Regions from separate parts of the Lactobacillus kefiranofaciens genome, predicted to be linked through region 2. Evidence: predicted binding sites of a transcription regulator. Region 2 holds the regulator's gene; each other region holds the start of a gene.
The links. Region 2 encodes HrcA, which represses chaperone genes, less so after heat shock. Its sites were predicted from a motif close to TTAGCACTCNNNNNNNNNGAGTGCTAA; they were not measured.
Positions count from the first base shown of each region.

Region 1: the regulator HrcA is predicted to act here: its motif matches at 4,559-4,585, upstream of ICI50_RS01245 (Hsp20/alpha crystallin family protein).
Region 3: the regulator HrcA is predicted to act here: its motif matches at 7,264-7,290, upstream of ICI50_RS09865 (ATP-dependent Clp protease ATP-binding subunit).

Region 1 covers NZ_CP061341.1:251,867-262,281, forward strand. Annotated here, with positions in the region: gene ICI50_RS01225 (ABC transporter permease) at 1-455, shown strand, start outside; gene ICI50_RS01230 (ABC transporter ATP-binding protein) at 471-1,526, shown strand; gene ICI50_RS01235 (ABC transporter ATP-binding protein) at 1,547-2,488, shown strand; gene ICI50_RS01240 (C1 family peptidase) at 2,570-3,886, opposite strand; gene ICI50_RS01245 (Hsp20/alpha crystallin family protein) at 4,026-4,451, opposite strand; gene greA (transcription elongation factor GreA) at 4,673-5,134, shown strand; gene ICI50_RS01255 (CPBP family intramembrane glutamic endopeptidase) at 5,213-5,875, shown strand; tRNA gene ICI50_RS01260 (tRNA-Gly) at 5,936-6,006, opposite strand; gene ICI50_RS01265 (SOS response-associated peptidase family protein) at 6,049-6,645, opposite strand; gene trpS (tryptophan--tRNA ligase) at 6,764-7,786, shown strand; gene ICI50_RS01275 (deoxycytidylate deaminase) at 7,807-8,286, shown strand; gene ICI50_RS01280 (TPM domain-containing protein) at 8,243-8,884, shown strand; M-box (ykoK) riboswitch at 8,936-9,099, shown strand; gene mgtA (magnesium-translocating P-type ATPase) at 9,183-10,415, shown strand, end outside.
Region 2 covers NZ_CP061341.1:871,236-881,650, forward strand. Annotated here, with positions in the region: gene ICI50_RS04405 (PolC-type DNA polymerase III) at 1-351, shown strand, start outside; gene rimP (ribosome maturation factor RimP) at 457-933, shown strand; gene nusA (transcription termination factor NusA) at 953-2,158, shown strand; gene rnpM (RNase P modulator RnpM) at 2,167-2,463, shown strand; gene ICI50_RS04425 (L7Ae/L30e/S12e/Gadd45 family ribosomal protein) at 2,466-2,777, shown strand; gene infB (translation initiation factor IF-2) at 2,782-5,418, shown strand; gene ICI50_RS04435 (ribosome-binding factor A) at 5,439-5,804, shown strand; gene truB (tRNA pseudouridine(55) synthase TruB) at 5,853-6,746, shown strand; gene ribF (riboflavin biosynthesis protein RibF) at 6,767-7,705, shown strand; gene hrcA (heat-inducible transcriptional repressor HrcA) at 7,873-8,922, shown strand; gene grpE (nucleotide exchange factor GrpE) at 8,940-9,515, shown strand; gene dnaK (molecular chaperone DnaK) at 9,533-10,415, shown strand, end outside.
Region 3 covers NZ_CP061341.1:2,001,209-2,011,623, reverse strand. Annotated here, with positions in the region: gene ICI50_RS09895 (putative polysaccharide biosynthesis protein) at 1-1,197, shown strand, start outside; gene ICI50_RS09890 (hypothetical protein) at 1,240-1,476, opposite strand; gene ICI50_RS09885 (ABC transporter permease) at 1,523-4,102, opposite strand; partial or broken gene ICI50_RS09880 (ABC transporter ATP-binding protein) at 4,112-4,751, opposite strand; gene ICI50_RS09875 (PTS sugar transporter subunit IIC) at 4,835-6,145, shown strand; gene ICI50_RS09870 (alpha/beta hydrolase) at 6,126-7,043, shown strand; gene ICI50_RS09865 (ATP-dependent Clp protease ATP-binding subunit) at 7,324-9,444, shown strand; gene ICI50_RS09860 (hypothetical protein) at 9,554-10,288, shown strand.

The sequences.
Region 1 (10,415 bases), 620 kb from region 2:
TAGTTTTGATGTTGGTTAAATTGAAGCCAGGGATTACCTCAATCATTTTGGCTATTGCAATTTCTAGTTGGACAACGATGGCGCGGCAGGTCAGAGCAGAGACCTTGAGTTTGAAGAATGAAGAATACGTTTTAGCTGCCCGTTCTTTGGGTGAATCACCCTGGAAGATCGCTTGGAAACACTTGGTTCCGAACCTTTCAAGTATTATTATCATTCAAACGATGTATACTATTCCAACGGCCATCTTCTTCGAAGCTTTCTTAAGTTTCATTGGTATCGGTATTTCAGCTCCAGAAACTTCATTGGGTGTCTTGCTTAACGAAGGACAAAAGAATTTCCAATTCTTACCATACCAAATGTGGTACCCAGCAATCGTTTTATGTATCTTAATGATTGCCTTTAACTTGTTGGGTGATGGTTTACGTGATGCCTTTGACCCAAGAGGACAAAGATAGAAAGGACTAACCTAAATGCCAGAAGAAAGAGTTTTAGATGTTAAAAATTTAAAAATTGATTTTCACACTTACGCTGGTGAGGTTAAGGCAATTCGTGATGTGTCCTTTCACTTAAATAAAGGTGAAACGTTAGCCATTGTAGGCGAATCAGGTTCAGGGAAATCAGTTACTACCCGTAGTATTATTGGGCTTTTAGCTAGAAATGCCCAAATTGAGGGTGGTGAGATTAATTTTCATGGTAAGAATTTGCTAGATTTGCCTGAAAAAGAAATGCAAAAAATTCGGGGTAATGAAATCTCAATGATTTTTCAGGATCCAATGACTTCACTTGACCCTACGATGAAAATTGGTCAACAAATTGCTGAACCGTTAATTAAGCATAAAGGTGTTTCCAAAAAGAAGGCTTGGGCAAAGGCTTTGGAAATGATGAAGGCAGTTGGGATTCCTAACGCTGAGGAACGAATCAATGAGTATCCTCACCAGTTCTCAGGTGGGATGAGACAAAGAATCGTGATCGCAATTGCCTTGATTTGTGAGCCAGAAATTTTATTGGCTGATGAGCCAACTACCGCTTTAGACGTAACTGTTCAAGCAGAAATTTTGGACTTAATGAAAGATTTGCAAAAGCGGGTTAAGACCTCAATTATTTTCATTACGCATGATTTGGGTGTGGTTGCTGGAATGGCAGACCGAGTAGCTGTAATGTATGCTGGCGAATTTTTGGAATTCGGCAGCGTAGATGAAATCTTTTATGATCCGCAACATCCATATACTTGGGGCTTGATTAATTCTATGCCTACTCTTGATAGTGATACTTTGGAATCAATTCCAGGGACGCCGCCTAACTTGCTTGATCCGCCTAAGGGAGATCCCTTTGCTCCGAGAAATAAATATGCTATGAAAATTGATGTTGAGCAAAAGCCACCATTCTTCAAAGTAACTAATACGCATTATGCAGCAACGTGGTTGCTTGCCCCAGGTGCGCCTAAAGTTGAGCCACCAGCAGAAATTCAAAGACGTTGGAAGAAATATGATTCAATGAAACTAGATGAATTGATAAAGACTGAATAGTCGCAGCAAAGGAGATTTTTATGCCAGAACAAAAGAAAATTTTGGAAGTAAAACATCTAAAACAATACTTTAAAAATGGCCGTAATGTTACCAAGGCTGTAGACGATGTCAGTTTTGATATCTATGAAGGTGAAACCTTTGGACTAGTAGGTGAATCAGGATCAGGTAAAACCACTACCGGTCGTTCAATTTTACAATTGTATAAGCCAACTAGCGGTGAGATTATTTTTGAAGGTAAGAACGTAGAAAATTTAAAAAGTAGGGCAGATAAACTTGCTTTTACTAGGGATGCCCAAATGATTTTTCAGGATCCATATGCTTCACTTAATCCTAGAATGACCGTTGAAGATATTATCGCTGAAGGGTTAGACATTCACCATTTAGTCAATAACAAGGAAGAAAGAAGTAAGCGAGTAGAAGAGCTGCTGGAAACGGTTGGTTTGAATAAAAGCCATGCTAGTCGTTTCCCACATGAATTCTCAGGTGGTCAGCGGCAAAGAATCGGAATTGCTCGTGTGTTAGCGGTAGAGCCTAAGTTTATCGTAGCTGATGAGCCAATTTCTGCTTTGGACGTTTCAATTCAGGCACAAGTAGTTAACTTGATGATTGAATTGCAAAAGAAGCGTAATTTAACTTACTTATTTATCGCGCATGACTTGTCGATGGTTAAATTTATTTCTGATCGAATTGGGGTTATGCACTATGGTAAGTTGCTTGAAGTTGGTCCGGCCGATGATGTTTATGACCGGCCATTGCATGATTATACGAAGAGTTTAATTTCTGCAGTACCAATCCCTGATCCAGAAATTGAACGCTCAAGAACACGAATTCCATATGATGCTCAAAAAGAAGAAATGGACGGTAAAGAACGTAGCATGCATGAAATCCGTCCCGGACATTTTGTTCGTTGTAGTGAAGATGAAGTACAGCATTATGAAGAAGTAGCTGCTAGTTACGAGTAGAAATTAAAACATAAAGAAAAAGACTTAATTCAGTGATTTGAACACTAATTAAGTCTTTTAATTTGCTTTTTATTATTAAGCTTAAGCTAATGAATCCCAAGCAGGCAAGTCAGTAATTGGACCTTCCGCAAGTTCTTGTTGCTTCTTAGTCAAGTACTTCTTGTGAACAACAACTTCGTAAACATAGTCCTTGAACCAGTCATTATTCATGACGTAGAAGCCTTTAGCACCAGACTTGTCACCCCATGAGTTTTCAACCTTCCATTGACGAACATCACCGTTATCTTCATCAACACCAACTAAAGTCATGGCATGAGAAACTTGACCAACACCGGTTCTTAATCTGTCAGCCTTAGACATCTGAAGATCAACACCAAACAAGTCATCTAACTTGTAAAGGTTAGTATCAAGATAGCCGCTCTTCCGGTTCATTTGACGAAGCACATCGTTACCAAACCAAACAGCTTCACCATCTTTTAATTGAGCAATGGCAGCTGATGATAAGTATTCCATTGGTACGTTTAACAGCTTGATTCTGATTGAACCAGCAATGTTGTCTTCTGCTGGAAGACCATAGAGCTTGTCATATTCGTGATCAGGTGCGTTGGTTAAAACAACGTAGTCGTCAAAGTCAACGTCGCCTAAGTACTTGTGCAAGAATTCTAATGGGGTCAGGTTCTTGTCTAAGTGATACTTCTTATCGTCATCACGATATTCTAGGTCAAACTTCTTAGGTGGTTCACCAACGGCAATGGCGGTCATTTGGTAAACTTGGCTCAAGAATTTTTCACGAGTTTTCTTGATTTCGTCTTCCTTGCCGTATTGTTTTAATTCACGCAATACTAAGGCATCTTTCTTTAATTTGTCGCCCAAAGCAGTCGCAAAACCAGTCGTATCATTAGTGTTGAAGGTTTCAGGCATTGCGTATGAAGGAACAACACCGTATTTTTCTACTAAGGCTGCGGCCATTTGGAATTGACCACCGTCAGTACCAGCAAAATCCAAATCAGTCTTAACTTGACGTGAGTCAAGTGGCATATTGGCACTAGCCAAGATTCTGTTGTAGAACATGTTGGCCCGTTCAATCTTGTCCCAGAAGAAGTTGTAAGCTTGTGAGAAGGTGAAGTTCTTAGCCTTGTACTTTTTGCCAAAAGCGTGGCGCAAAACATTTAAGGTTGCGAATTCCCAGCAACGACCTGAGTGCTTTTGATTGGTCACATTATCGGTATCTAATTCAGTTGAGAAGACACGGGTTAATTTGCTTTGTACGCGGTCGTTATAAGAAGCTTCGAGTACACCACTGCGTTGAGCGGCACGAGCAACGACTTGGTTTTCAGGATTCTTATTAAAATCAGCAGAGAACTTTTCTAGTTCTTGCACAGTTAATTCATGAGCCATTTAAAAATCTCCTTTATTCTTTTTAATTTTTTCTTAAATTAACTCTATTTTAAGCCAAAATAAAAGCAGGTTCAATTACTGAACTCGCTTTAGAGAATTTATCCGTCACTTATTAGATTTCTTGCAATAATCTAATAAATTAATCAATTTGGATAGAATTGCCATCATTGCCAGCAGTTTGCTTTGGTAAAGTGATGGTCAATACACCATTATCATACTTTGCATGGATGTCAGTTGCAACTACATTTGGTAATCTGTAGCTTCTTGAGATGCTGCCTTCGCTTCTCTCTTTATGAATAATGTTGTGATCTTTGTCACTAGTGTCCTTAAATGATTTTCTAGAGCCGCTAACATTTAAGACGCCATCTTTGTAGCTAACATTGATATTATTCTTGTCCATGCCAGGCATATCAATCTTGACCATGTAGTCCTTGTCGTTTTCTGCGACATCAGATTGCATAATGTTTTCAATTTCGCTGTCATCAAAGAAATTTCTTGGAAAACCAAACCAGTCGTTCATTGCGTCCATCATATCATTACGACGATTCATAATATCGTTTGCCATATAACAAAACTTCCTTTCATTTTTATTTGCTTTCTTATCTCGTAAGGACTCGTTCTCTTTTTCCTTACACTGATTATTGTAGTCGTTTGTCAGCAAAATTAAATTATTTAGCACTCAGAAGCATATAGTGTTAAATAAAGATAAAAAGATTATTAAATCAACGGTTAACTCTTATGGATAACTTTTGTATAATAATGATCAAAGGAAGATTGTGAATTATTATGGTATATTTTCAAAAAATGACGCCGGAAGGCTATCAACAAATTAAAGATGAAATTGCGCGTTTGAAGAAGGATCGGCCAAGAAGAATTAAGATTCTGCAGGCTGCACGGGCTTTAGGTGATTTATCTGAAAATACGGAATATACGGAAGCTAAACGGGACTTAGGCCACTTGCAAAGTCGTTTGCGTTATTTAGGCAAGCAATTGAAATATGCCGAAATCGTTGAGACTGAAGATGATGGCAAGGTTAATTTAGGCAAAACCGTTGTTCTAAAGTTTGATGACGATGATGAAACTGAAGAATATAAAATTGTTGGTCGAATGGAAGCTGATCTGGCTGAAGGAAAAGTTTCCTTCGATTCGCCTTTAGGTCAAGCCATTATGAAAAAAGAAGCTGGTACTACGGTCCAGGTGGAAGCTCCAGCAGGTGCCTATCAAGTCACGATTGTAGCTGTTAAATAGGCTATGTATTCAATAAGCTGTACTTTTTTGGTATAATATGGGTTTTGTAGGGTACAATTCAGATTAGGAGTGAAGGCTTTGAATACGCCACAGTCTAGAGAAGGCAATGTTATTCGCTATGCAGTTTATCTGATCGGCTATGTGATGGTATTTGCAGTAGTGAAATTAGTCACCAGGAAGTCGCCGCTGCGTATATGGGACTTGATTTTATTCGGCCTAATTACAGCAATGATTTTACTTTTTTATATATATCGTTTTAATCGTGAGCAGCGCTTTTTCTCGCGTGATTTTCAATTGCCTTGGCTGGGCAATATGTCGACAGTTGTCTTGCTTACTTTAGTAATCACGGCCACGCGAATTTCACTCTCATATCTACAGGCGTATCACGCGATTAGCTATTATGACTTTGAGTTAATTTATTTAAAAAATGAATCAAACAATATGTTTTGGTTCCTAATTGTGGCTCAAGGAATTATCTTGCCGATCTTGCATGAATTTTTAGCAACTGGATTTTTGTTTAATTATGCTTTTCGCACTAATACCAAAAAGGCAGCAATCTTGGGGATAATCGTGTCAGGGGTTATTTTCAGCGTGTTGAATTTTCAGAGTTCGCCCTTGCTGCTAGCAGTAGAAGCCGTGTATGGCATGCTGTATGCGTGGAGCTATCTTTATACGCAAACCATTTGGATGCCAATGTACCTAGCTATTGTCAGTGGTGTGTTAACTGTAATTATGATTTAAAAATTAGACAAGCAAAAAGGATGAGAAAATTAATTCTCATCCTTTTATTTTTGTAAAAAAAGCGGATAGCGTGAATCGAACCCGCATCTACAGCTTGGGAAGCTGTCGTTCTACCATTTAACTATACCCGCAATACAAATTCTATTTTATCATGCTTTAGCTAAAGAAACCAATTATTTTTTTGCTTGTTTTTGAACAGTTAAGTGAATATTTTGTCGATCAATTAAGCTAGTGAAGTTTTGGAAAAGCCAGCGACGTAATTCATTAGGCTCAATGACCAGGGGCATTCGATTATGGATTGGTCGCATGTCCTGGTTAGGATCAGTAGTTACCATGGCAAAATTGTTTTGATCATAGATTCCTGCAATCAATGTAATGGGATTCTCGGTTTTAAAACCGTAGCGTTCATGATACTTTCTGCCGTTTGATGCTTGGTATGTCTTTTTAGCATATTCAAAGAATTCGCTGGTCAAGATAATGCAGCGCTGTTTAGCAAAAGACTGGTCCCACATTGAAGGCTTAGCTTCATAAAAACGCTCAATTCTGGCATTAAACAAAGGCTTATGCTCATCAACCGGGCTAGGATAACCCCAATTTTTATTGATTAATTGCAATTGATTATTTTGAAAAAGCAAAACAGGTGCCGTCTGATTGGGGAAGATGTCTTTAGCTTCTACATCAATTTTTGGTTCAACTAATGGCAAGGCTAAATCTTGCTTAAGATATTTTTGAATTTGTTTTAGGTCAGTTAGACGAAACTGGTTACACATAAGGGAATCCTTTCTTTGCTGGTAGTTTAATAGTAGCCTATTTTTTGTTAAAATTAAGTGATTAAACGACTTTATAATGAAAAAATAAGAATTTATTAGATAGAGAAGAGCAAAATTTATGGCAAAAGGAATTTTATTAACGGGAGATCGTCCTACTGGTAAGCTCCACATTGGACATTATATTGGCTCCTTAAAGAATCGAGTAAAATTACAAAATTCAGGTAAATACGATCCTTATATCATGATCGCGGATACGCAGGCTTTAACCGATAATGCCCGCAATCCTGAAAAGATTCGCAATTCTTTAGTTCAAGTAGCATTAGACTATTTGGCCGTTGGTCTTGACCCAGAAAAATCAACGATCTATGTTCAATCCCAAATCCCAGCTTTGTTTGAATTAACTGCTTACTACATGGACTTAGTAACGGTTGCACGTTTGGAAAGAAATCCAACCGTTAAGACTGAAATTAAGCAAAAGGATTTCAAGGATTCTATTCCTGTTGGCTTTTTGAACTATCCAGTTTCTCAAGCAGCTGATATTACTGCATTTAAGGCGACTGTTATTCCAGTTGGGGATGATCAAGAGCCAATGCTGGAACAAACACGTGAAATTGTCAGAACCTTCAATCGAGTTTACAAGACCGACGTTTTAGTAGGACCTAAGGGCTACTTCCCACCTAAGGGTCAAGGTCGTCTGCCAGGTCTTGATGGCAACGCTAAGATGTCCAAATCATTAGGCAATTGCATTTACTTATCAGACGATGCCAAGACCGTTCAAAAGAAAGTTATGTCTATGTTCACTGATCCTGACCACGTTCATGTAGAAGATCCAGGCAAGGTAGAAGGCAACACTGTCTTCACTTATCTCGATGTCTTTGATCCAGATAAGGACAAGGTAGCTGAACTTAAGGCCGAATACCAAAAGGGCGGCTTAGGTGATGTAAAGATCAAGCGCTATTTGAATAAGGTTTTAGAAGCAGAACTAGCACCAATTCGTGAACGCCGTGAGAAGTTTGCTCAAGATGAAGATGCAGTTTATGAAATGCTCTTAGAAGGCTCAAAGAAGGCCAACCAAGTTGCTAACGCTACTTTAGAGCAAGTTCGTGATGCGATTGGTTTGAACTATTTTAAGAATAGATAAGATCGAGTTGAGGTAAAGTCATGCATGATCGAATTCCTTGGAAACAATATTTTATGATGCAAGCCTTGGTGATTGCCCAGCGGTCTACCTGTAATCGAGCTTTAGTGGGGAGCGTCTTAGTAAAGGGCAATCGCATTATCGGTACGGGCTATAATGGTTCCGTTTCCGGGCAGCCGCATTGCGATGATGTTGGTCACCAAATGGTGGATGGTCACTGTGTAAGAACAATTCATTCAGAAATGAATGCAATTATTCAATGTGCCAAGTTTGGCGTTTCTACAGAAAATACCGAGATCTACGTCACGCATTTTCCTTGTTATAATTGCTGCAAGTCATTATTGCAAGCAGGCGTGAAAGAGATCAATTATTATTTTGATTATCGTGACAATCCTCTGGCAATGCAGCTGCTTCATGATTGTGGGGTACCATATGAACAAATTAAGATCGATCGCAAATATGTGGAAAGCCTGGCTCATAAACTTGAAGAAGACGAAAATTAGTCTACTTTGGCTGGTTGGCTTAGTAGCAGTATTTTTAACTACTACTGGTTTTATCCAGGACAATATTGAAGATAATCTCCACTTATTAAATAAAGAGACTAAGACATTAATTACCGAAAAGAATAATCGTTACTTTCAAACTAAAGAGCAGCCACAGATCACGGTGATCACGGTTAAGCGTTTGAACAAGCTAACACCGAAGGCATTAGATCACTCTAAACGTAGTGTTTTTATTGTAGTAGGACAAAAGGGCAAAAAGCGCAATGTGCAAATTTTTTCTACTAAAGATTTGCATGGTGCCTTTACGGCTGATACCAGAGCCAATATTTTGCGTGCTGAAGTTAATAAATTGCGCAGCAATAATAAAAATACTTTTAATGAAGGCTTGCGTTTTGTCTTTCGCGCTTGTGCTACCCGGGTTGACCAGCAATATCAATATGCATTGGACAAATATGATTTAACTAGTGCGGAACAAAATAAGATTTCGCATCCGCATAGCGTAGCCTTACCTATTGCCTTGGCACTAGCATTTTTAATCATGGGGATCGTCTATGTGCTAAAGAAATTTGGTCACCGCAATATATCTTCACCTAAATAACGGCTTGACTTATTGTGGCTTAATCCTTACACTTTTTATAGATATAGTTAGCGAAAAAACTGTTAGGTGAGACTCCTACGTGAACACACGCTATCGCCCAGAAACATCCAGAGATGCCAACGGGTTAAATAGGTGTCGTCGATTTAAGGCGAGATCCAGATAGCTAGCATGTGCTTACGTCACGTAGTGTTAAAACTGAACGATGAGTATGACAAAGCCTTGTTTGGCGTTGAGTCACCTGCAGTAATAGCAGGTGGCTTTTTTGTTTGCTTGTCAATCTGAATGAGAGGGGCAAAGAATGTTAAAAGCAGCTAGTAAAAAGCGCTTGAATGTCGACATTCGTAGAATTCAACAGATTGCTCGTGAATCGCGTAGTGAGACGCTAGCGAGGTTGCAAGCTAGTGCAGAAGGGCTTTCCACCAATAAGGCTGAAGAAAATAGAAAAGAATATGGCAAAAACGAGATAAGAAACAATGTTAACGCGTCGAAATGGCGCTTATTCTGGGAATCAATCGCTACGCCATTTACAGTAGTGCTGATTATCTTGACGTTGGCCACTTTGTTTACCAGTTATATCTTAGTGCCGCAAGGCGATAACGTAGATACAGTCATTGTCATGGCAGTCCTATTGATTATTTCAGTAGTGGTTAATTTTGTTCAAAAAATTAGAATTGCCAAAGTTACGGAAAAATTGCTTGATATGGTTTCAGTCACTACTAACATTCGTCGTGATGGCGACAACGTGGAACTGCCTACCGATGAGGTTGTAGTAGGAGACGTGATTAACCTGTCGGCTGGTGATATGATCCCAGCGGATATGAAGTTATTGACGAGTAAAGACCTCTTCTGTTCTTCTAGTTATCTAGATGGTGATCCTGAGCCTGCCGAAAAAATGGCTAACGTAGCCCTGAAGCCGAAAATGTTGGCTGATTATCTGAATTATCCCAATATTTTATATGAGGGTACAACGGTCGTCTCTGGGTCTGGCAGTGGCATCATCTTTGCTGTAGGCAACAACATCGTTTTTGGCAAAAAAGTACAAGAAATTTCCCGCAAAAAGGTGAAAACTACTTTATTCGATCGTGAAATGAAGCAGTTAGCGAAGATTTTGATTATTGCAACCGCAATTTTAGTGCCACTATTATTTATTATTAATGGTCTTACTAAAGGAGATTGGGGTGAAAGTCTCGTCTTCGCTTTGGCTGCTGCCGTGGGATTAACGCCGGAAGTTTTGCCAATTATCGTGAATAGCAACTTGAAAAAGGGTGCGCTTGAAATGTCTAAGCAAGGTGCCATGGTGAAGCAATTGAATGCTATTCAGAATCTAGGTTCGACCGATGTCTTTTGTATTGATAAGACAGGAACATTGACACAGAATCAGGTTGTATTAGAGCGACACTATGATCTTGATATGGATGAAACGCCACGAATTTTGAAATTCTCATATTTGAATGCGTATTATCAAACGGGCATGAAGGGCTTAATTGATAAGGCGGTCATTGACGCGGCTGGAGATGAATTAGATGTCAAT
Region 2 (10,415 bases):
GATAAAGGAAATGACGCTTCTGCTAAGGATAAGAGCTTGCTGACTGTTTTGGAAATCGCCAACGAATGTCTTGAACGTGGCATTAAAATTAAGATGGTTGATATTGATCAATCTGAAGCAACTGACTTCAAGATTTTGGATAAACATACTATTTTAGCGCCATTTAACGCGGTTCCGGGGTTAGGCGATAACGCTGCCAAGCAAATTGTAGCGGCTCGTGCTGAAAAGAAATTTTTATCCAAAGAAGATTTATCTAAGCGAGGCAAAGTATCTCAAACTATTATGAATTACTTTGAAGATAATGGTGTTTTAGATGGGATGCCGGATGAAAATCAGTTATCATTATTCTAACTATTTTACTTTTTAATTAAAAATATGTTATACTAATAGAGAAGTTCGAATAGGTAAATTCGAGTGAGCAGTGATGCTCACTCTTTTTATTACGGAGGAAAATTTTTGTCTAAAGTTATAGATCTTGTTCGTCCAGTTATTGAACCCCTTATTAATGAGCATGGCGACATGTTGGTTGATATGGAATACGTTACAGAAAAGGGCAAAAAGTATTTACGTATATATGTAGATCATGAGCCTGATAGAATTGATATTGATGAAATTGCAACGTTAAGCGAGTTGGTTTCTGAAAAACTCGATACGCTTAATCCTGATCCTTTCCCTGAACCATATGTTTTAGAATTATCTTCTCCAGGTGCTGAACGCCCAATTAAAACACCAGCAGATTGGAAGAGGGCTTTGAATGACTATGTTCATGTCGCTCTTTATCAAAAGATTAAAGATAAAAAAATGTATGAAGGTACTCTTAAGTCCTATAATGATGATGAGATTGTGTTAGAAATAAAGGATAAGACAAGGCGAAAAGCAATAACTGTTCCCCGTAAGTTAATTGCCAAGATTCGTTTTGCAATTGAATTTTAGAAAGGCTGATTAAAAACTTATGTCTAAAGAAATGCTAGAAGCGTTTGCTACCTTGGAAAAGACCAAGGGCATTAAACAAGATGTTATTGTTGATGCAATTAAGGCCGCTTTGGTAGCTGCATATAAAAGGAATTATAACCAGGCACAAAACGTTGAAGTTGATTTCGATGAAAGAAAAGGCAACTTTAAAGTAATGGCTGTTAAGACTGTTGTTGACGAAGTACAGGATGATCGTCTTGAAGTTAGTTTAGATGATGCTTTAGCAATTAATTGTGCTTATGAAGTTGGCGATGAAATTCGTTTTGAAGTAACACCTAAAAACTTTGGTCGAATTGCTGCACAAACTGCTAAGCAAGTTATTATGCAACGTCTTCGTGAGGCTGAAAGAAATCATATTATTGATGAATATTCTCAATATGAAGACGAATTAGTCACTGGCACAGTTGAAAGACGTGACAATAAATTTGTTTACGTTAAGATTGGTAATGTTGAAGCCATGATGCCACATCGTGATCAAATGCCTAATGAAGTTTACAATCTACAAGATCAAGTTCGCGTATTAGTAACACATGTTGGCTCTGACTCTAATGGTGCACAAATTACTGTTTCGAGAACTGCTCCAGATATGATTAAGCGTTTATTTGAACAAGAAGTTCCAGAAATTTATGATGGAACTGTTGAAATCGTTTCAATTGCTCGTGAAGCTGGCGATCGTACTAAAATAGCAGTTAAGTCAAATGATCCTAATATTGATCCAGTTGGTACCTGCGTTGGACAAAAAGGTGCGCGTGTTCAAAACGTAGTTAATGAACTTGGTGGCGAAAATATTGATATCGTTAAATATGAAGAAGATCCTTCTGATTTTATTGCCAATGCTTTGAATCCAGCAGAAGTAATTGCAGTTCAATTTGGTGAAGATGAAGAAGAAAAGAGCGCATTAGTAATTGTGCCTGATTATCAATTGTCTCTTGCAATTGGTAAGAAGGGACAAAACGTTCGGTTGGCAGCTCGTTTAACAGGTTATAAGATTGATATTCGTCCTGAATCTGAAGTTGAATTTGTTGATGAAAAGCCAAAGGATTCTACGGATGATAGTGTTGAGGAAAACACTGAAGATTCAGTTGAAAACACTACTGATGATACTGCTACGGCAGATACTACTACTGATAATGGACCAGTAGATGAAACTGAAAATACAAATGAAGAAGATAATACTGAAGAATAGGTGATTTTTTGAAAAAAAGAAAAATCCCAATGCGGAAAGACTTATTGACTGATACCATGCAGCCTAAAAAAGAATTGGTTCGAATTGTAATTGACAAAGAAAAAAATGTCTCTGTTGATCCTACTGGCAAAAAAGCAGGGAGAGGGGCGTATGTGTCACTTGATCCAACTAAAATCGCGGTTGCTAAAGAAAAGCGAGTTTTAGATCGTAGTTTGGGCACAAAGATCCCTGATGGTTTTTATGATGAACTTTATTCTTATGTAGATCATCAAAAGGCTAGAAAAGAATTGTTTGGTGATAAATAAGATTGCAAGATAGACAAAAGGTAATTAATTTGTTAGGTTTAGCTCAGCGTGCTGGTAAATTAATCAGTGGAACTGAAACTATACTTGATGAACTTAAGCGAAAAAGAGTTAAGGCAGTTATTATGGCGAATGATATTCAAGATAATACTGCTGAAAAGGTAAACCTAGCTACTAAGAAAGATAATATTCCATTGATAACTGCGTTTTCTGCTGCAGAAATATCACATGCAATTGGTAAGAAACGTAAGGTTTTAGGATTAACTGATGTCGGTTTTGCTAAGACATTAATTAAAAGAGTAAATGAAGGAGTGTGATTGGATGGCAAAGAAAAGAATTTATGAAGTCGCAAAGGAAATTGGCGTCGATAATAAAGTTGTAGTCCAAAAAGCAAAGGATTTGGGCTTTGATGTGAAAAATCATATGTCATCGATAGATGATTCACAAGTTACAAAGTTAAAGGGTAGTTTCCAAAACTCCGCTCCCGCTAAAAAGAAAGCTGAAAAAACAACGTCTAAAAAGAATAATAAAATTAAGATCTCTGTTTCTTCTATTCGGAAAAATGAGAAGGGACAAGAAGAAAATTCAAATTCTAAAAAGTCTAGAAGACGTAATAGTAAACGTCGTCAGAATGATCATGGCCACCGGAACAGAAATGAAAATAATGGTCGTAATAGATCCGGTTCTGGTAAACCTAAAGCAGCAGCTTTGCTTGAGCAACTAAAGCATAAGCAACGTGCTGAAGAAGGACAACTTAATCGTGAGGCTAAGAAAGCCAAGAAAGAATATCACGAACAATTGAAGCATCCACAACCAGTGAAGAATAATAAGAAATCTGATAAAGATAATCACGGTACGAGTAAAAAATCCACTTCAATTGAAAAGAAAGTTATTGGCCCTAAAATTTTAAAACCATCTCCAGCTCGTTTGAAGAAAACCCAACCTTCTGCTAATGAAAGAGTGGCTGCTAAGATTAATATTCCTGAGGCTCCGAAGGAAAAAAAGAATAATAATCGTGGTAATGGACATGGCCGTAATATGGGGAAGCCAGGCCGTAAGGGTAGAAATCAAGTCTTTAATAATCATAATGAACATTCATATCGTTCAGAAAGAAATCGGCGTAAGAATAAGCGGCGTCAACAAGAGCAAAGACCAAAGAAGCAACCAACTAAGCGTAAGGAACGTCCATTACCAGATACTTTAGTTTATGAAGAGGGAATGAACGCTCAAGATATAGGTAAACTAATTCACCGTGAACCCGCTGAAATTGTTAAAAAATTATTTATGTTGGGTGTGATGACCAACCAAAACCAATCATTGGATAAAGATACTATTGAGCTTTTAGCCGCAGAATATGGTATAGATGCTAAACAAAAGGTTCATGAAGATATCTCTGATATTGATACTCTTTATAATAAGAGAATGAAGGCATCTAAGGAATCCAAGAATCAAGTTAAGCGCCCACCAGTAGTTACAATTATGGGTCACGTTGACCATGGTAAAACTACATTGCTTGACCGTTTACGTCATACTCATGTTTCAGCTCATGAAGCTGGTGGTATTACGCAAAAGATCGGTGCTTACCAAGTTAGATTAGATGATCGCTTGATCACTTTCTTAGATACTCCAGGACATGCAGCCTTTTCTAACATGCGTGCACGTGGTGCTGAAATTACTGATATTGTTGTTTTAGTTGTTGCTGCTGATGATGGTGTAATGCCACAGACAGTTGAAGCTATTGATCATGCCAGAAGTGCCAATGTTCCAATTATTGTTGCTATTAACAAGATGGATAAACCTGGTGCCAACCCACAACATGTAACTGAAGAATTGATGAAGTATAACTTAATTCCAGAAGATTACGGTGGTGACACTATTTTCGTTAATATTTCAGCTAAAACTGGTCAAAACGTTGAGGATTTATTGCAAATGATTTTGCTTCAAGCTGATGTGATGGAACTTAAGGCTAACCTAACTTCAATGGCTATTGGTACTGTTATTGAAGCACGTTTGTCTCGTGGTCGTGGCCCTGTTGCCGATGTTTTAATTCAACAAGGTACGCTTAATGTTGGTGATCCAATTGTTGTTGGTGATACCTTTGGCCGTGTACGTACGATGACTAACAATCGTGGTCGTCAAGTTAAGAGGGCAACACCATCAGAACCTGTTGAAATTACTGGATTAAATGATGTTCCTGAATCAGCTGATAAATTAGTTGAATTTAAAGACGAGAAGACAGCTAGAAGCGTTGGTGAATCTAGAGCACAACAAGCTTTGCAAAAATCTCGTGAAAACGTACAACATGTAACCCTTGATAACCTCTTCGATACTATGAAGAAGGAAAATATGAAGGAAGTAGACATCGTCTTAAAGGCCGACGTTCAAGGTTCAGTTGAAGCTTTACAACAATCACTTGAAAAGATTGAAGTTGAAGGTGTTCGAGTTAACATCATCCACTCAGGCGTAGGTGCTATTAATGAATCAGATGTTACTTTAGCAGGTGCCTCTAATGCATTCATTATTGGTTTCAATGTTCGTCCAACTGCAACTGCTAAGAGTCAAGCCGATACTGATGGTGTCGATATGCGCTTATATAGTGTTATTTATAAAGCAATTGATGATGTTACTGCCGCAATGAAGGGTATGTTGGAACCAACTTATGAAGAAAAAGTTATCGGTAACCTAACTGTTCGTGAAACTTGGAAGGTATCTAAAGTCGGTACTATTGCTGGTTCCTTTGTTGACAAAGGTATTGTTAAAAATGATTCTAAAATCAGAGTTATTCGTGATGGTATTGTAAAGTATGACGGTGAAATTGCATCACTTAAGAGATTTAAAGATGATATTAAAGAGGTTAAAGCCGGTAATGATTGTGGTTTGACTATTAAGGACTACAATGACATTAAAGTTGGCGACGAATTCGAAATTTATGAAATGCAGCAAGTTGAGCCTAAGTAATATTTTTAGGAGAGAAAAACATGAAGCATAGAATTGGTCGTGTTGAAGGAGAAATCCTTCGCGAATTAACCAAAATTTTGCAAAAAAAGATCCGCGATCCTCGTTTAAGCGAAGTAACAATTACTGCGGTTGAATGTACAAATGATCTTTCATATGCAACTGTTTATTACAGTCTTTTAACTGAAGATGCTGAGAAAGAAAAGGAAGTTAAAGAAGGCTTGGAGAAAGCAAAAGGCATGATGCGTCATTTGTTAGGGCAGACTTTAACGGTTTATAAGGTTCCTGAACTTATTTTTAAGAGAGACAATTCAGTTAAGTATGGTAGTAAAATTGACCGTTTAATTGCAGAAGTTAAAAAACAAGATGCAGAACGGACAAATAAGTAAAAAAGGCGCCGTTAAGGCGCTTTTTTTGTTAATTAGATTGGATTATATATGTTAAATGGAATTTTAGTAATTGATAAGGATGCAGGCATGACTAGTGCTGATGTCGTGTATCATTTGCGTAAGGCATTGCATATACGTAAGATTGGCCATGCGGGTACACTTGATCCTGAAGTAACTGGAGTCTTGCCAGTTGCTGTGGGTCAAGCTACAAAATTAATTGAAATGATGCATACTAGACCCAAGGAGTATGTTGGACAAGGTCTGTTTGGCTATTCGACGGATAGTTATGATGCTACAGGAAGCGTATTAGCACAACAGAAGTTAACCACTCCATTTTCAGTTGAAGAAATCAAACAAAAAATGGCTACTTTTAAAGGGCAGATTGAGCAAGTACCGCCAATTTATTCTGCAGTTAGAGTTAATGGAAAGCATCTTTATGAATATGCTCGTGAAGGAATCGCGGTAGAACGGCCTAAGCGTATGGTTGAGGTGTATGACTATGATTTAACCGAAAAGCCAGTTTTTGATCAGGAGAAGGGGCAAGAGAGCTTTAGTTTTAGAATTAAATGCAGTAAAGGTACTTATGTACGCTCCTTAGTTAATGATCTGGGCGAAAAGATGGCTTGCCCGGCAGTAATGACTTATTTAAGAAGAACCGCTAGTTCTGGCTTTGATATTTCGCAAGCTGTAAAATTAAGTAAAATAGAAGAAAATCCTGCAGAAGTTGATAAATTAATTCAACCAATTGATGCCTTTTTTAAAGATTATCCGCAGATTGATTTAGATGAGGGCAAGTGGTTAAAAGTAAAAAATGGTGCAGGTATTTCGTTAGAAATGGATGCTAAAAAAGTAGCTTTACGTTTCAATAAAAAAGTTAAAGCAATTTATGAAAGTAAAGGTAATTTATATCGTCCGAAATTAATGTTGCTGCAAAATGAATAATTGAAACGAAGGAATTAACTGTGAAAACCGTTCATTTAACTTATCCAGTTAAAGAAAATATTTTATCTTCAAAAGTTGTACTTGCATTAGGGTTCTTTGATGGAGTTCATCTAGGTCATCAGCGTTTAATTACGCGTGCTAAAAAAATAGCTCAGAAAAAGGACCTACCGCTAGTAGTACTTACTTTTAATCGTCATCCTAAAGAAATTTATGCTAATAAGAAAGATTTTAAATATTTAGAAACTTTAGAAGAAAAAGCAGATAAAATGGCTGAATTAGGCGTAAACTATTTAGCTGTTTTGCCATTTACTAAAGACTTTAGTAAGATTAAACCACAAGATTTTGTAGATCAGGTAATTATTAAGCTAAATGCGGATACAGTGGTAGCAGGTTTTGACTATACATATGGTGATAAAAATATAGCTAATATGGCTACTTTGCCAAAATATGCTCAAGGTAGATTTGACATTGAAGTTATGCCTAAGCAAATTTTTGCGGGAAAAAAGATTGGTTCTACTGAAATTCGTCAAGCTATTAGAGATGGCAAGATGGAATTAGCTTACGAATTAATGGGGCATCATTATGTAATGAGCGGAATTATTGGACATGGTAAACGTAATGGACATAAGCTAGGCTTTCCAACTGCTAATTTAGTTTGGGCAGAGCACAAAGTGGTGCCTAAAATTGGAGTTTATGCAACTAAGACTATGGTTAATAATACTTGGTATGAGTCGATGACTAGTGTTGGTTATAACGTTACGATTAATCAAGCTAAAAAAATTTATATTGAGTCTAATATTTTTGATTTTGATGAAGATGTATATGGTAAACCAATGAAAATTGAGTGGTATAAATATACTCGCGGTGAAGTTAAATTTGCTAATTTGACTGAGTTAAAAAAGCAACTAGAAAAAGATCAAAGAGAAATAAAAGCTTATTTTGCTAAACAACATGATTAGATAGGAGAAAAGATCTGCATCAGATTAAGGGATGCAGATCTTTTTGTGCAAAATAACAGAAAAAATGGAAAATAATTAGCACTCTACTTGAAATGCTGCTAGTTTTTAGTATAATAGAATCTGTTAGCACCTGAGAGAAACGAGTGCTAAAAGTGAGGGCGATACTTATGTTGACCGAACGTCAAGAATTAATATTAAAAACAATTATTCAGGATTTTACTCATAAGCATGAGCCTGTTGGTTCTAAGACAGTGATGAAGCAACTTCCAATTAAGGTTTCAAGTGCTACTATTCGTAATGAGATGGCAGTACTTGAAGATCAAGGCTTAATTGAAAAGACACATTCTTCGAGTGGTCGTGTTCCTTCAAGTGAGGGATATCGTTATTACCTTGATAATTTGGTTGAGCCGCTTCAACTTCCTGAATCAGTTTATAATCAAATAGTTTATCAATTAGATCGACCATTTCATCAAGTTAATGAAATAGTTCAAGAAGCTGCCAAGATTCTTTCGGATTTAACTAATTATACAGCATTTGCGGAAGGACCTGAGAGTCATGATGTTACTGTAACTGGTTTTAGAATTGTTCCTTTGTCTAACAGACAAGTAATGGCAATTTTAGTAACGAGTGATGGAAACGTTAAGAATCAAGTCTATGCGTTACCACATAATATTCATGGGGATGAGATTGAAAAGGCAGTAAGGATGATTAATGATGAGCTAGTAGGCAAAAGCTTAAAAGATATTTCGCCAACTTTGCTCAAAAGTCTTACTTCACACCAGATTGGTGGAGAGCATTCAAGTGAACTGCTGGATTTAGTAGAAGATGTTTTAAAGGATGCAGCTAGTGAACAGATGTATGTTGATGGGCAAATTAATCTTTTAAACAATACTTCAGAAAAGGATATTAAAGATATTCGATCTCTCTATGAATTAGTTGATCAAAATGATCTAATCTCGGAATTAATGACAACTAGTCCAGTGACCAAGGATGCTAAGTTTCCGGTCAAGGTTACGTTGGGGTCGGAGTTGCCTAATGACTTACTGAAGAACTATAGCCTATTAACTGCAGAATATAGTGTTGGTAATCATGGAAAAGGAACAATTGCTTTACTTGGTCCAACTAACATGCCGTATTCACAAATGATCGGGCTACTTGAATATTTTAGAAACGAGCTAGCCAGGAAATTGCTCGATTATTATGGAAAATTTCAATAGATTAAAGGAGGTTAGCCGTGAGTAAAGAAGAATTTCCAAGTGAAAAGAATTTGGATGAAAAAGATGTTGCTCCTAAAAAGAAAAAGGCTAAGGCAAAAGCTAAAAAAGAAGAGACTAAAAAAGATGACAGTGCAAAGTTAACCACTGAAATCGAAAAGTTACAAAAGAATAATAAAGAACTAGAAGATAAGTATTTGCGTAGTGAAGCAGAAATTCAAAATATGCAAAACCGCTATTCGAAAGAGAGCGCGCAACTTATTAAGTATGAATCTCAAAGCTTAGCTAAAGATATTTTACCTGCAATGGATAATTTAGAAAGAGCTTTAAGCGTTAAGGCCGATGATGATGTATCCAAGCAATTAAAGAAGGGCGTACAAATGACCCTTGATTCACTTGTTAAGGCAATGAAAGATCACGGTGTAGTTGAGATTGATGCTGAAGGCGTTAAATTTGATCCGACATTGCATCAAGCAGTTCAAACTGTAGCTGCCAAAAATGATGATCAAAAAGACCACGTCGTTCAAGTTTTACAAAAAGGATATCAATATAAAGATCGTACATTAAGACCAGCAATGGTTGTTGTTGCTCAATAAGAGAGGAAGTTTATTATATGTCAAAAGTTATTGGGATTGACCTTGGGACTACTAACTCAGCAGTTGCGGTTCTTGAAGGTAAAGAACCAAAGATTATTACTAACCCAGAAGGTAATCGTACGACTCCATCAGTAGTTGCATTTAAAGATGGCGAAATTCAAGTAGGTGAAGTTGCTAAGCGTCAAGCTATTACTAACCCTAATACCATTGTTTCAATTAAGCGTCACATGGGTGAAGCTGATTACAAGGTAAAGGTTGGCGATAAGGAATACACACCACAAGAAATTTCAGCATTTATTTTGCAATACATCAAGAAGTTTTCAGAAGACTACTTGGGTGAAGAAGTTAAGGATGCAGTTATTACTGTTCCAGCTTACTTCAACGATGCTCAACGTCAAGCTACTAAGGATGCTGGTAAGATCGCTGGTCTTAATGTTCAAAGAATTATCAATGAACCAACTGCTTCTGCTTTAGCCTTTGGTTTAAACAAAGATCAAGACGAAAAGGTCTTAGTATACGACCTTGGTGGTGGTACTTTCGATGTTTCTGTTTTGCAATTAGGTGACGATGTCTTCCAAGTATTATCAACTAACGGTGATACTCACCTTGGTGGTGATGACTTCGACAACCGCATTATGGATTGGTTGATTAAGAACTTTAAAGAAGAAAATGGCGTTGACTTGTCTAAAGACAAGATGGCTATGCAACGTTTGAAGGATGCTTCAGAAAAGGCTAAGAAGGACTTATCTGGTGTATCATCAACTCACATTTCACTTCCATTCATTTCTGCTGGTGAATCAGGTCCATTACACCTTGAAGCTGACTTAACTCGTGCTAAATTTGATGAATTAACTAGTGACTTAGTTGAAAAGACTAAGGTACCATTTGATAACGCATTAA
Region 3 (10,415 bases), 1.0 Mb from region 2:
CCTTCAATGAGCATGGTTCGTGGCTGGTTCCAAGGTAATAACGATATGAAGCCTTACGGTATTTCCCAATTATGGGAGCAGTTTGCCCGGATTCTCTTTATTTTGCTGGCTACGCTGTTAATCATCGAGGTCTTTCACCGTAATTATGTAATTGCGGTTTACTTCAGCGTATTTGGCGCCTGCGTTGGGGCAATTGCTAGTTATCTGTATTTGTTTGCTTATTTGCGTAAGCAATGGGGGGATTACCGGGAGCTAATTAATAATAGTCTGCCTCGTTCCCTGAACAATGTTTCGCGCAATCTGCTTAACTTATGGTATGCTTCAATTCCATTTGTGATGCTCGGTTCATTTATTACGGTAACGCAGTTAGTTGATCAGCTGCTATTTAAGCAAATTCTGATTAATTTCAACCATATGGATAAAACTTATGTTAGTTATCTCTATACCATTTTCTCAGCTAATCCCAGCAAGATTACAACGGTGATTATTTCTTTAGCTACAGCCGTCTCAGAGACGAGTCTGCCGCTTTTGGCTGGACTTAAGTATAAATCTAAGGATAGCGTTAAAAGCATCAGAAAATTGCTCCTAGAGAATTATCGACTACTCTTATTTATTCTGCTGCCTGTTGTAGCTTTAGGTGCTTTTGCGGCTTCGCCAGTTTATACGGTATTATTTTCACATGACAGCTTTGGCAGCTATTATTTGGTAGAAAATATTATCCAGAGTCTCTTTGCTGGATTAGTAATGAACTCTTTAACCTTGCTTTTGGCATTGAATATGAATCGTCTAGCCGTGATTTACATAGTATGGGGCGTCGTGATTAAGCTGATTTTACAGGTGCCGATGACTTTTATGTTAAGTGCTGACGGTTCAATTTTATCTAGCGATATTGCCTTCTTAGTAGTGATCTTGCTTAGTTATCATAAACTGAATCATACTTATGGCGTTAAACTAGGCAGTCTATTGCCAATTGTGGTAGCTAATGAAATCTACATTGTTGTACTCTTTATCTATCAACTCTTGATTGGCAGCCACTTCAACACGCTCGGCCGCATGGGCAGTTTCATTTATCTAGCTATCTTTGGCTTAGCCTTCCTAGGTATTTATATTATGCTGGCCAACTTCATGGGAATCTCCGAGAAGATTTTTGGGAAGAAGATTGGCTACCGTTATTATCGCTATAAGCATTATGAGTAAAACAAAAACGACAAGTTGATTAGAACTTGCCGTTTTTTGATGCTAATAATTTCGATTGATGTCGCCCATGCTGGAACGCATTGCTTCATCAACGTATTTTGAAGTTTCGATATCTGCCTCGTTAAGAGCATCTTGGATATCTTTATAATTCATTTGATTAACAAGGTAGAATCTTAAGGCCTTGTTGACTAACTTATTAAAATCAACATCGTTGATCTCATCATATTTTTCAATTAACTTACTGACATCACTATTTAATTCAAAGTGCTTTCTTGGCATTTTTATCTCCACCTTTTCTTATGAAGCAATTATAACATAATGCCTTTTAGTCAATAGATGACAAAGCATCGAGCATATTGATTTTTTTAATCTTGTGATGAACTACAATGGCCAAGGCAGCCGTGATCAGGGCAGGAATTAATGCCGAAAAGACAAAGTTGAGCGGGTACATGTTCGGGTCAAACATTGCGACGTCTGGCGGCAAGCTCGTGATAATAAAGTAATGCAGCCACCAACCGAAGCCAAAGCCTACTAAAGTTCCAAGCAGCGATAAGATAATGGTCTCACGGTAAATATACATCGTCGTCTCATTATCGTAGAAGCCCAAGACCTTGATTGTGGACAATTCACGGATTCTTTCAGCTACGTTAATGTTGGTTAAATTAATGTTGGTTAAATTATAGATTACAACCAGCGCTAGCATCCCTGAGATTAAGATCAAAATAAAGATAACCTCGTTTAAACTACCCGTAAAGCTGCCCAAGAGCTTTCTGTTAGATGAATTAGAAACGATGGTTTCAATCGCTGCGGTCTTTACTAATTGCCTGCTGACTTTGTTCACATAAGCAGGATCATGCTTCTTGGTAGTGACTAAGTAGGCATTAGCTGAATACTTCTTGCCAGTAGCCTTTTCATACTCACGCGGACTCATGAAGAGATAGTGACCCAGATACATTTCGCAGATACCGCTAACTTTGAAGTGATAGATCTTGCCGTGGCTGTTTTTTAAAGAGATCGTTGAGCCTTTTTTAGCATTAAGAATAGTAGCTAGTTTTTCTGAAATAATGACGCCATTCTGGGGTAGAATCAGTTTCTTTTTATCTTGGCGTTGCCACAGGTTAATTGATTTCCTAAAAGTCTTAGTATCTTTAGGCGCGATTAATGACACGTTTTCAGTTGAGCCGCTATTTTTTAGATGCTTGCTTAACTGCTGATACTGCACCGCATTGACTTGGGTAATAGCTTTTTCTTTAAAAATTTGAGTTAATTTTCTTTCTTCTTTTTTAGTAACATCGCTAGGTTTCAAGGCGATAATATCATTTTTTTGTACATCATTATATTGAATGTGGCCGATGCCTTGAAGCGAATCGCGGATACCAAAGCCCATTACTAACAACCCCGTACAGCCAGCTACACCCAAGATCGTCATGAGCATTCTGCTCTTATAACGGAAAATATTGCGTGCTGTGACCTTGGCTGAAAAACTCATGTACCGCCAGAGCCAAGGGATGTGTTCTAGCATAATTCTAGAGCCGTTCTTAGGTGGTTTGGGCAAAAGCAAAGCTGAGGGCTGCTCGCGCAGCGTTTGCCAAAGTGTAAGCATAGAGATGACTGTCGTTGAAAGCAGTGCAACGGCTAAGGAGATTAAAAGTGGTCCCCAGGCAAAGTTTAGCTGATAACCAGTCCCTAATGTAGAAGAGGCCAGATATGCCTTGATGATTAAATCGGGTAAAAAGGTATAGCCTAAAATGGAGCCCAGTACTACACCTAAAATGGAGCCCAGTACTACACCTAAAATTGCGGCAGAGGTACTGTAAAGCAAAAACTTGATGGCAATTGCGCCATTACCGTAGCCTAGTGCCTTTAGCGTACCAATATTGGTTCTTTCTTCTTCGATAAAACGCATCATGGTTGTCAAACTGACTAACGCGGCTACGGCAAAAAGAAAGACAGGAAAGACGTTGGCGAGGACTTCAACTCGTTCTGAATCAGCGCGGTAGGAAGAATAGCCTTGGCTTTCTTCACGGCCGTTAATCGTGTAACTTGGATAGGCAATTTTAATTTTATTTTTAGGCACCTCAATTTGATTAGGATTGATTGGAATGCCTTTTTTTAATAATTGTCGTGCTGCTTTTTGCCGATATTGTGCCTTGTATAAAGCTACGTACTTATTGTATTTGTCGCGGCGATTTTTATTAAGTGCTTTTTGCAGCTTATCTTGGTCGCGATAAACACGATTGCGGTAGGCGACGCTGAAGGGACTTAGGCTAGCCGTATTTTTAAAAGTTACACGTGAAACCTGATATACAGGTGAAGCAAAAGCATTATGCGAGGTTACGGCGATACCGGTTAGGCGGCCATTACCAATGTTGGTTTGCCCGATTTGATTTTTATCTAAAAATTCACTGGATTTAACGAAGCCGACAACGCGATAAGTTTTATTTTTTAAAATACCTGGTTTGCTAAAGGTGATTTGTTGTCCAAGATGGTATTTCTTCTTTAGTAAATATGACAAGGCAATTTCTCGCTTATTGTCCGGGAAATGTCCTTTAATTAATTCGTAACTGGAAATATTGTTAGATTGAGAAAAGACGCGTAGAGTATCATGGCTATTTTTAACGCGTACATCCTGAAAATAGCCAAACGCGGCTTCTTTAACTTCTGGCAAATTGCGGATAGTAGCACGATCGGTTGAATTGATTCCATAGTTGGAAGTAATGGTTACGTCGGCTAGATTATGCTTGTTAAAAAAGTTGCCACCGGTGGCACGCATGTCAGGACCAGCCATCTTAAGCCCTACAAAAGCAAAGGTCCCCAGACCGATTAAGAGAATAATAGCAATGTAGCGCCCTAGCGAGTGGGTAATTGCTGGCAATGCGTCTTTATATAAAATCGTTTTACGCATAATAATCACCTACCATTCGATTGTACTGATGTCAGCAGGCTGATGGTTAATTTTAATATCTTGAATACCGCCGTCATGAATGCGAATCACCTTGTCGGCAATTGGCGCAATAGCGGCGTTGTGGGTAACGATTAATACGGTTGAACCATTTTGTTGGCTCATCACATAAGAGAAGTTCTGGCTTCTTGGCGATTGCGCGGGCAATGGCCACGCGTTGTTGTTCCCCGCCAGATAGTTGCGCGGGGAAATTGTCCTCTCTATTGGCTAAATCAACTTGTTGCAAAGCTTTGTCCACGCTCATCGCGTCGGGCACGATTTGAGCCGCTAGTTCGACGTTCTCTTTTGCCGTTAAATTAGGAATAAGGTTATAGAATTGAAAGACGAAGCCCATGTCATTGCGGCGATAAGTGGTGAGCTGCTTAGCATTATAGTTGGCAATATTCTTGCCAGCCACGATTACGTCGCCACTAGTATTTGGTTCCATCCCGCCTAAAATATTAAGTAAAGTAGATTTGCCTGCTCCGGATGAGCCTAGGATAATGACTAACTCTCCCTGAGCGACAGAAAATGTAATATTTTTATTGGCGTAAATAGTTGTATCACCGGATTGATAAGTTTTGGTATTATTTTTTAATTCAATATAAGCCATAATGATCAACTTTCTAGCATACATGTATAATAGATCTAAGTTAATTCAATCATATTTTTGGAAGATAGGTAAAGGAAAACACCATGGGAGATAAAGTAGTAGGTTTTGTCCTTCGCGTTAGAAGGCTATCGATTTTTAGAATAATTCAGCGTACATTGATGATGCTAATGCCGATTGCCATTGTTGGTTCCTACTTTGAGTTATTGCGGGATGCAGTTTTTTCACCAGATAGCTTCATCTATAATATCTTTAGCTTTGATGAAACAATGTCGGATCATCTTTGGTATGCTGGAGCTTTTATTAGTAATGGTTTTGTGCGGGTAACCTTTGGCTTGTTTGGTATGTATACTGCATATTTTGCAGCTCGTTATACCGCAAGATTATATAAAAAGGACTCAACTTTAGCCGGCATGACCGCGGTGATTGTCATTATGTTCTGCGCGTATGCAAATAATGTAGCAAACAGTGCAGGAGATCGGTCACCGTTTTCATCCAGTATTTTAAAGATTAATGCACTGCTTTTAGCTATTTTAATTGGTTATGTTGTGGGGCAGATTTTTCATTGGCTAGGTAAGGATCATCAACCTATTTCTTTTGAACACACCGAGCGTATTCGGCAGCGAGCATGGAATTCGTTTTTGCCAATGTCAGTTTCACTTGGATGCGGGATGGTATTAGGCATTATAATCTATGAGTTTCAAATCAAAATTATTAATTCTGACACTTTCAAGACCTTGGTTGTCCAGGTGCAAGGTTCAAATAATTTGCTGGAAATCTTAGCTTTATTGTTGGTGGTAATGATATTAAGCTGGATTGGTATTGGCTACCCCTTATCATCAATCTCTAACGCAGCTTCAGGTGCTGCAGCAACTGCTAATTTGAATTATGCATTAAGGCATGGCAGTGCTTGGAATGTACCACATAGATTCTTAGGTAGCTCGCTAGTTTATCCCTATGGTGCAATGGGTGGTGCGAGCTTGGTTCTGGCCTTAATCGTCTTGATTTTATTAGCAAATAAAAACTCTAAAGAAAGTGAGAATATTGCTAAAGCAAACCTTTTACCAGCGGCCTTTAATTCGACGTGGGGCTTTATGATTGGGATGCCGATCATTTTGAATCCGGTTTTCTTTTTATCGATGCTAATTATTCCTCTAATCAATGTGTTACTTGCGGCTGGTGCAATTGCCATTCATCTTATTCCGCCTTGCGTTTATCCTGTGTTAAAGGGGACTCCAGGAATTTTGATTTCGTTTTTCGGCTCTAACGGAAATTGGATGAATTTAGTATTTTCTATCTTATTATTTATTTTTGATATTGTATTGCTTGTTCCAACTACCATGCTGGGACAAAAGATTGAGAAGAGACTGAAAGAATATGAGCAAAAAGCAAAGTAATTTAGGTAAAAATCCCAACTTAAAGTGGCTACTCATTGTAATAGCATTGATTATTCTGCTGGCTATTCCAGGTTATAGCTGGATGAAGGAAGGCAACCGGATGCGGGCTCAGCGGCAGAAGTCTATCTTGTCGCCAGTAATTATGGTTCCTGGCTCAAGTGCAACAACCGAGCGTTTCAATGAATTAGTCAACCAACTAAACCGTGATACGCCAACTAAGCACAGCGTATTGAAGATTAACGTTTCGACTAAAGGGGTATTGTCTTATTCTGGTTCAATTGATAAAAACGATAATGAGCCTTTTATTATAGTAGGTTTCCAAAACAATAAAGACGGCTACAGCAATATCAAGAAGCAGGCAGGCTGGCTAGATCAGGCTTTTTACGATTTGACACAGAATTATAGATTTAATAATTTCAAGGCTTTTGGTCATTCAAATGGTGGCTTGATCTGGACCTACTGGCTAGAGCATTATTATTCAACGTATTCCGATGAAATCACGATGAAGCGACTGATGACGGTAGGTACGCCATATAATTTTAGTGAAGGCAATGCTAGTCATAGAACGCAGATGTTGGAAGACTTTATCAAAGATAGGAATAGGATTCCGAAAGATTTGGTTGTCTATTCATTATCTGGTGGTAAGAACTATGAATCAGATGGAATTGTGCCTGAGGCCAGTGTAGCTGCCGGCAAATATATCTTTCAAAACCGGGTTAAAAACTTCACTGCAATGATCGTAACGGGTGAAGAAGCAGATCACTCAGATTTGCCTCAAAATGAGCAGGTTGTTCAGGTAATTGAACAGCATTTGCTCAATCCTGTGAAACCTAAAAATAATCCAAATCAAGCAAATCAAAATAAAGATAAGAATAATGGTAGAAAGGATCAAAATTAGTATTATTGTGGAAAACTTTGATAATAAGACGATAAAAAACTAATTTTCATAGTGATCTTAAGAAATTCTTTATATTTTGTGAAGTGCTAGATGTGTTGATATATCAACATGTTTGGCACTTTTTTGCTTATTAATCACAAAAATAAAAATAAATGTGGAAAGCTTTTAGCTTTTCTATTGCTTTTTGTGGATAACCTGCTATACTTATAAATGTAAAGAGCTAGCACTCAAAGCCATTGAGTGCTAATGATCTAAATTTGACATAAGGAGTGTTGCGAATATGGCATACTTTGACAATGATTTTGATAACTTATTTAACGAATTGAACAGCTCATTCTTTAACGATGACTTTGGCAACAGAAGAGCCAGCAACGGTGGCTCAATTCCAGTGAACTACTCAAGCAATATGGGTGCCACTCCACAGACTATTCAACAGAATCCTAACCAAACTAATGAAAAAACAATTGGCGTAGACTTAGTTGAAGAAGCTAAGCATAATCATTTCGATCCAGTAATCGGTCGTGATGAACAGATTGATAATGTAATTGAGATTTTATCAAGACGTAAGAAGAACAATCCTGTCTTGATTGGGCCAGCTGGTGTTGGTAAGACTTCTATTGTAGAAGGCTTAGCTGAAAGAATTGCTTCAGGTAATGTACCAGCTAAGATGGCTAACATGCACATTATTTCAATTAACATTAATGACATGGTTGCTGGTTCTAGCCTTCGTGGTAGCTTTGAAGAGAGATTAAAGAAAGTCATCGACAAGGCTAAGAGCGATCCAAACATTATTTTGTTCATCGATGAATTGCACAACATTGTAGGTGCAGGTTCAACAGATTCTGAAAACAACAATGGTGATGCAGCCAATATCTTGAAGCCAGCTCTTGCTAGTGGTGACTTGAAGCTAATTGGTGCTACTACTACTAGTGAATACCAAAGAATTGAAAAAGACCCAGCTTTATCACGTAGATTCCAACCTGTTCAAGTTCCAGAACCAACTACTAAGGTAGCTGTGAAGATCTTGGAAGGTTTGAAGAAGAAGTATGAAGACTACCACCACGTAAAATACAGTGACGACAGTCTGAAGTTAGCTGTTGAATTATCAGAAAGATATATCCAAGGCCGTTACTTACCAGACAAGGCCATCGACTTGATGGATGAAGCTGGTGCTAAGAAGGCTTTGCTTGTACAACCAACTGATGAAAAGAGCTTGAGGAACCAAATTAATGCTCTTGAAGCTAAGAAGTCTGAAGCTGCTAAGGCAGAAGACTACGACAAGGCAGCTGACATCAAGAAGAAGATTGCTGAACTTGAAGCACAACTAAAGAACGTAGACACCAAGAATACTCCAGAAGTAACTGAGAAGGACATCTACGCAATTATTGAGCAAAAGACCAAGATTCCAATGAGTGAACTCCACGCTGACGAAGCGCAAAAGAATATTGATTTGGCTAAGAAATTAAAGCAAAACGTCATTGACCAAGACAAGGCAATTGATGTCATTACTGATGCTATTGCTCGTAAGCAAGTCTTCAAGGACAATGATCGTCCAACTGGTTCATTCTTGCTCACTGGTCCTACTGGTGTTGGTAAGACTGAACTTGCTAAGCAATTGGCTATTCAATTATTTGGCAGCAAGGATCACTTAATCCGTTTGGACATGAGTGAATATCAAGATGAAATGGCAGTCAACAAGTTGATTGGTTCTGCACCAGGCTATGTAGGCTACGGTGAAGGCGGTCAATTAACTGAAAAAGTTCGTCATGAACCATACTCATTGATTTTGTTCGACGAAATTGAAAAGGCTAACCCACAAGTCTTCAACGCACTTCTCCAAATCATGGATGATGGTCGTTTGACTGACGCACAAGGCAGAACCGTTTCATTCAAGGACACGATCTTGATCATGACTTCTAATGCTGGCTTCTCAGACAAGTTGTTGAAGGACGGCAAGGTTGACCAAGACAAGTTGATCTCAGCTCTTGAAAATTACTTCAGACCTGAATTCTTGAACCGTCTTGATGCAATTGTTCCATTCAACTCACTTACTGAAAAAGACATGGGCAAGATCATCGACATCTACTTAAAGAAGATGACTCATGTTCTTGCTAAGAAGGATATTACGGTTGAAGTATCAGATGAAGCTAAGAAATTCTTAGCAGAAAAGGGTTACGACAAGAAATTCGGTGCTCGGCCATTAAGAAGAGTGGTGGAACAAAATCTTGAGACACCAGCTGCTAAGTTGATCTTGAGCAAGCCGGATACTAAGAAGATTGAATTCACTGCTGATGACAAGCACTTGTACTTAAACGGTGAAGCAATATATGATATTTCTCCAAAGATTGAAGAAAAGGTTAAGAAAGACGAAGCTAAAACTGAAGATAAAAAAGAAGACTAATTTTTAGTTAGTCTGTGTTTGAAGGATATTCCCCAGGGAATATCCTTTTTTACATACATGATTTCTTGTATAATCTAACTAATACGATTCGAGTAAAAAGATTAGGAACATGGATAGAAAAACAATTGATTTAATTATCAAAATAATTTTGACGATCTTAGCCTTAGCTGCTGGCGTTTTTTGCTTTGTAACGCAATGGCCAGGTCGAGAAGCAGTAATTGCGACAATTTATGGAATTCTATATTTTCTTATTGCCTTAACTCTATGGCTGCAGCAAAAACAAGGCTGGCTGCAAGTAATAATGACGGCTTCATTTGTAGTGACGGTGATTTTGACAATTGCCCAGGCAATAGCAGGAATTCCGCTGGGTGTTTATCAAGCAGAGATGTTTCATTCTCTGATAATAGTCTTACTGGCTGCCCCAGGAATTTTAGGCTTAATCTACTTTAATTTAAACACGCGACATGACAATTTGGATTTGTTGCTTGTTTTCATGCGGATTATTTTAAGCTTTGAAGTTGATATTATTGCTATTATGTTAATTCTAATGTTGGAGATCAGTGGCGCGATGATTTGGTACTTGCCCCAATGGGGTCAATATGCGTTAGTATATGGGATCTTAGTTCTAGCGATTTTAGATATTGCATACGCTGTGATTAATTGGTTAAAATTCTATCGCGGTAAAGTGGTTTGGATTACTACAATATTGATGATTATTGAAATTTTAGCTTGTATGCCTCTTTTTGGGATGCCAACTTTAAGCGTGATTGCCTTCATTTTGATTGCAATTGCAATTTTGATTTTTACAGCTTATCTAAATAATCGAATTAAAAGCAAAAAATAATTGCACAAAAAGTAAGTTGCCGTTATAATGCAAGTCAAAAGTAATTTTGATGGAGCGTCTGTTTCATTACCGAAATAGACGCTTTTTTCTTAAAGGGGAAAGATGTGAATGCGATAGTGAGAAGCCA